Regions from separate parts of the Gottfriedia sp. OAE603 genome, predicted to be linked through region 1. Evidence: riboswitches for the same ligand, from Rfam matches in the RefSeq annotation. Region 1 holds a riboswitch; the other holds the start of a gene.
The links. Region 1 has a riboswitch for S-adenosylmethionine ahead of metK (methionine adenosyltransferase). Riboswitches for the same ligand answer to the same signal wherever they lie in the genome.

Region 1 (3,193 bases):
AGCAATGCATAGGCAATACATTGTTCTGTGGTAATAGGAAATTCATAATTGAGAAAATTGATTTTTTCATTTCTCCTGCATATTCAGTACCACCGATTAGAATAATACGTTTTTCAAATGAAATAATAACGAATGCTTCTGAGTTCGTACCGTCAACAACTGGATCAGCTTTAAAAGTTGGAGCAGAAACAATCGTAAAATCTGATTGATGTGTTAGTAATTCTTCCTCAGTAGGGCGGATAAATAACTGGTGAGCAAATAAATTATGCCATGCAAATTCATTAATAACTTGGATTGGTAAACGATATCCAGTATCAGCACCAGCAAATCCTTTAAATTGGAATAATTCGTTTCTATCTTTTAAGTAAGTAAGTACTTTACTATATAATTTTTCGAACACATCTGAAGAGATTGGCTGATTTACTGTTCCCCAATCAATTAAGTTTTCAACAGATGCTTCATTTACAATAAATTTATCTTTTGGTGAACGGCCAGTATATTTTCCCGTTGATACACTAACTGCTCCCGTTGACGTTAGAATACCTTCTTGTCTTGTTAGAACTTTTTCAACTAGCTCAGAAACGCTTAGCTGGTTATACATGTGATTACTTGAAAGTAATTCATTCAATTCAATATTTACATCAACTGTCTTCATATACTAATACCATCCTTTAAATATAATTTGTCTGCCATGTAGGTATCTCGTTAAATAGTATAACACATTTATTTTAATAGTGTATACTATTAGTTGGAAAAATGTGTAACGAAATTATTAAAAATTTTAAAATGAGTAAAACGGTATACTTAAAGGTGTAAATTAGCTTGTATGAAAGATATTATTAGGTATTACCCATTTAATAGGAATGAATGTAAATCGTGTGATGATTTTCTATTTATGGTGAAATGTGTCTAAAGTATGATGAAAATTGTTGACAAGAAAGTTTATTTTTAATATGATACTTTTCATACGGATACTCTCTTATCCCGAGTAGGTGGAGGGATACAGGCCCTACGAAGCCCAGCAACCTCACTTTAAGTGAAAGGTGCTGAACCTGATGCAAGGCAATTTATTGTCTTGGACGATAAGAGCGAAAGGCAAATAACTAAACCTTTCCTCAAGCAATATGGATAAGAGGAAGGCTTTTTTTTTGCTCAAAACTTAAATACAGATGGCAATTTCGTAATTAACACTGAGTTATCTTTATCTTAAATGGGAAACATAAGATATAGGAAAACATTTTTCTAATCTTATGTTGAGAAAAAAGAGATCCGTCAATTCAATTTAGGAGGGGACTCAATGTCACAACGTCGTTTATTTACTTCAGAATCAGTTACAGAAGGACATCCAGATAAAATCTGTGACCAAATTTCAGATTCAATTCTTGATGCAATTTTAGCTAATGATCCAAATGCTCGTGTAGCAGCGGAAACTTCAGTTACAACAGGTTTAGTACTTGTTGCAGGTGAAATCACAACTTCTACTTATGTAGATATCCCAAAAATCGTTCGCGAAACAATTCGTGAAATCGGTTATGACCGAGCTAAATACGGATTTGATGCAGATACATGTGCAGTATTAACTTCTATTGATGAGCAATCAGCTGATATCGCTTTAGGTGTAGACCAAGCATTAGAAGCACGTGAAGGAAGCATGTCAGATGAAGAAATCGAAGCAATCGGAGCTGGAGACCAAGGTTTAATGTTCGGTTTTGCTGTAAACGAAACACCTGAATTAATGCCACTTCCAATTTCTTTATCTCATAAAATCGCACGTCGTCTAACTGAAGTAAGAAAGAATGAAACAGTTTCATACTTACGTCCAGATGGTAAAACTCAAGTAACAGTTGAGTATGATGAAAACAACAAACCAGTTCGTATTGATGCAATTGTTGTATCTACACAACATGGTCCAGAAGCAACTCAAGAACAAATCGAAAATGATATTAAAGAACTTGTTATTAAACCAGTTGTACCAGCTGAGTTAATCGATGCGAATACAAAATTCTTTATCAACCCAACAGGCCGTTTCGTAATCGGTGGACCTCAAGGGGATGCAGGATTAACAGGTCGTAAAATCATCGTTGATACTTACGGTGGATATGCTCGTCACGGTGGTGGAGCATTCTCTGGTAAAGATGCAACGAAAGTTGACCGTTCTGCTGCTTATGCTGCACGTTACGTTGCGAAAAACATCGTAGCTGCTGGATTAGCTGATAAAGCTGAAGTTCAATTAGCATACGCAATTGGTGTTGCGAAACCAGTATCTATTGCAATTGATACTTTTGGTACAGGTAAAGTTTCAGAAGAAAAACTTGTAGAAGTTATCCGCAATAACTTTGACTTACGTCCAGCAGGAATTATCAAAATGCTTGACCTACGTCGTCCAATTTACAAACAAACTGCTGCTTATGGTCACTTCGGCCGTACAGATATCGACCTTCCTTGGGAACGTACTGATAAAGCAGAAGCTTTAAAAACTGAAGCTGGTCTTTAATGATTAAAAGAGACTGTAACAGCATTTGCTGTTACAGTCTCTTTTTTTATTTTATGCCTAATTCGTCAATTAAAAGCTTTCAATAAGTATAATTATGTAAGATGATATGATTGTGTATTGTTTTCTGGCTTAGCCTAATAAAAATGAAGGACGGAGGTGAGTGTAATAGGGGGAAATGTACTCCTTATTACAGTAAGATGAATGATCATACAGCATTATTAGTCGTAGATGTTCAAAATGCAATGTTTACTTATCCTGATTTTAAGCTACATAATGAAGAAAAGGTACTAGATAATATTACTAGCATGGTTGAAAAAGCAAGAGAAGTAAATATGCCGATTGTTTATATTCAGCATACCGAAGACGATTCTGAATATAAAGAAGGTTCATCAACTTGGGAAATACATCAGAGAATTAAACCCCGTTCAACTGATATCGTTGTGCAAAAAGGAACATGTGATTCTTTTTACCAGACGAATCTTCAGGAAGAACTAAATAAACTACAAATAGAAAAATTAGTCATTGTCGGAATGCAAACTGAGTTTTGCATAGATACAACTGTAAGAAGTGCCTTTAGTAAAGGGTACAACAATATTTTAGTTAAAGATGCACATAGTACTTTTGATAATGGTAAGCTAATAGCCTCTCAAATCATTAATCATCATAATGATATACTTGGTGGCGGGAGATTCGCTATTT
Region 2 (3,193 bases), 1.4 Mb from region 1:
AAAATTATCGATTCAGGTAACGGTCAAGGGATCCCATCTTTTGGCAAGAGCATTACAAAAACAATGGTTGAAATGCAAGAGCCATTAAAAGAAATGACAGGTATTGATATAGCTGAATTGATCAAGTCATATGCATCCAAGACGAATGGCTATAAAAATCAAGGCGCTGTCACTGTTTTACCTGAACAAAGTATAGAAAATAGCAAGTCTGATGGAACTAATACTATCGAATAACTATTATTTTTATAGAGTAGCCAACGGCTACTCTTTTTTTGAAGTAATTTTTATATGTGTTAAATTAGTAATGAAAAAATTGAACAACATATACGTTCGTAAAATAGATGAGATTTAAGGAAAATGAGGACAAAACATGGATGGAAAAGTAATTATTGAGGATTACTCACAGCAATGGGCTTTAGAATATAAAAAAGAAGAAACAAAGATTAGAAATGTTTTAGGTGAAACTTTAATTCAAATTGAACATATTGGAAGTACCTCAATTGAGAACCTAGGATCAAAACCCATAATTGATATGATGTGTGGAGTAAAACATATAAATGCAATCCAAGACTTTATTAATTCATTTGCTGAAATTGGATACGAATTCGTTTGGCATGAGGAGTTTCCCGAAAGGCGTTTTTTTAGAAAAGGTGAATATAGAGCAGGAACACACCACCTTCATATCTATGAATTTGAAAGTGACTTTTGGATAAATAATATTTTATTTAGAGATTATTTGAGAAAGCATCCTGATGTACGTAACGAGTACTATCATTTAAAAATAAAATTAGCTGAAAAATATCCAAATGATAGAGTTTCATATACAAACGGAAAAAATGAATTTATAAAATGCATTGTTAAAAAGTCTAGAAAACTAAAGGAGACATAATGATGAATACTAAAATAACAGAATTTGAATTTCAAGAAATAATTCACAGACGAAGTAAAGGTGAAATAGACTTTCCTCAATTCTTAGATGAATTGTCTCAAAGAGGCATAAACGAATATGAAATAGACGTTGCAACTGGTCAATCTACTTATAAGAGAGTCAATTCAGAATTTAAAACAGATTCACAAATAAACTTAGCGATCTCAAATCAATTTGATAGAAATAAAGTATTAGAGGCAATTGCTAACATTTCACAACCTTTTTTAGAATTCTTAAAAGAGATTGCGGAGGCAGGAATTGTAAGCTATCGTGTCTGTATTCCTGAGAAAAAGGTTACATATTTCGGTATTGGTGAAGAAAAAATTGATGAGTCGCTAAATATATGAAATAATTCTTAAGCCAATTATAGAAATGTAATTGGAGAGGTGTTTTAGTGAATATGATCTTAATAAGGGAGAAAAACTCCAGATTATTGAGAGTATTGTAATCTAATTAAAACAGGGAATATAGACGAATGACAGTTTTAAAGTAGCTATCATCATCAGTAAAAAAATAGTTTAACATTAGAACTAATTAATTGACAATTAAAAAAAAATAAACTATTATCACTTTATTAATAAAAAAGTTTTGAATTTATATTTTTCTTCTTATCTAGAGAGGTGGAGGGACTGGCCCTTTGAAGCCTCGGCAGCAGGTTCTTATGAATACTGTGCCAATTCCAACAAGCAAATGCTTGAAAGATGAGAAGAGGGTTTTTAAACTCTCTTCTTTGGAGGAGAGTTTTTTATTTTGAGTATAATTCCAACTTAGTAGATAGGTAAACTTAGTGATGTTAAAAATAAGGGAGAGAGTCTAGATGAAATATGGTTTTTGGTTGCCGATTTTTGGAGGCTGGTTACGAAATGTAGACGATGAAAATATGCCGCCAACTTATGAATATGCAAAAGATGTTATTCAATCAGCTGAAAAATGGGGCTACTCAACTACTTTAATAGCTGAATTATATTTAAATGATATTAAGGGACCAGAGCATGACTCTCTTGAAGCTTGGTCTACAGCAGCAGCACTTGCAGCGGTGACGGAAAAAATAGAAATTATGACGGCGATTCGCCCTGGGTTTCATAATCCAGCTGTAGCAGCAAAAATGGCAGCAAATATTGATCGAATCAGTAACGGACGATTTACATTAAACGTTGTATCTGCTTGGTGGGCAGACGAAGCACGTCAATATGGTGGTATTTTTACAGAACATGATGAACGTTATGCTCGGACCGAAGAGTTTATTGATGTACTAAAAGGTTTATGGACAGAAGAAACCTTTAATTATTCTGGCCAATTTTACGACTTGAAAGACACGAAGCTTGCTCCAAAGCCTGTTCAAAGACCTAACCCGATTTTATATGCAGGTGGTGAAAGTGAAAAAGGCAAGCAAACCATTGCAGAAAAATGTGATGCATATGTAATGCATGGTGGAACTGTTGAAGAGATCGAGCGAAAAATAGCAGATATGAAAGCCCGACGTGAACAAACTGATAATGTACCATTCAGTTCTTTTGGAATGGCTGCGTATGTAATTTGCCGTGATACTGAAGAAGAGGCAAAAGCTGAGCTTGAAAAAATCACAAAGGTGAAGGATTCAAGCGGATATGCTGGCTTTAAAGACTTCACTACAAAGTCACAATTAGAGCAACAAATCCAATTACAGGATTACTCGGTGTCTAACCGAGGTCTACGCCCAAATTTAGTAGGAACTCCAGATCAAATTGCAAATCGAATTTTACAATATGAAGAAACTGGCTTAGACTTATTATTATTACAATTTTCTCCTCAACTTGAGGAAATGGAACGATTTTCAAAACAAATTATGCCATTAGTTGAACAAAAACGTAGTTTAATAAAGAACTAGAAAGGGGTCGTAAAATGAGTAAAATATATGTAATTCATGAAAATAGTGAGTGGACAGTCCATTTAACAAAAAGATTGGAGGAACTTGGTGTTCCATATGAAGAGTGGCATTTAGACGAAGGAACTTTAGATTTATCTACCGAACCACCAGAAGGTATTTTTTATAGCAGAATGAGTGCTTCTTCACACACACGTGATCACCGTTTTGCGGCTGAATTTACTGCGCAAGTATTAGCTTGGCTTGAAGCTCATGGACGTACGGTGTTAAATGGAACGAATGCATTAAAACTAGAGGTTAGTAAGGTTTTGCAATACTTAGAATTAAACAAGTATGGTGTTAAGACGCCAAAAACAATTGCAGCGGTCGGAAAAGAAAACATTTTGAAGGCAGCTGAAAGC

Region 2: another riboswitch for S-adenosylmethionine. It lies ahead of ABID96_RS10140 (LLM class flavin-dependent oxidoreductase); the one in region 1 lies ahead of metK (methionine adenosyltransferase).

What each region holds. Positions count from the first base shown of each region.
Region 1 is NZ_JBEUNN010000001.1:3,428,591-3,431,783, reverse strand. Features, by position in the region: gene pckA (phosphoenolpyruvate carboxykinase (ATP)) at 1-655, opposite strand, end outside; SAM riboswitch class I at 977-1,089, shown strand; gene metK (methionine adenosyltransferase) at 1,298-2,494, shown strand; gene ABID96_RS17435 (cysteine hydrolase family protein) at 2,692-3,193, shown strand, end outside.
Region 2 is NZ_JBEUNN010000001.1:2,027,387-2,030,579, forward strand. Features, by position in the region: gene ABID96_RS10125 (flotillin family protein) at 1-234, shown strand, start outside; gene ABID96_RS10130 (GrpB family protein) at 371-889, shown strand; gene ABID96_RS10135 (DUF1398 family protein) at 892-1,275, shown strand; SAM riboswitch class I at 1,534-1,636, shown strand; gene ABID96_RS10140 (LLM class flavin-dependent oxidoreductase) at 1,746-2,795, shown strand; gene ABID96_RS10145 (ATP-grasp domain-containing protein) at 2,810-3,193, shown strand, end outside.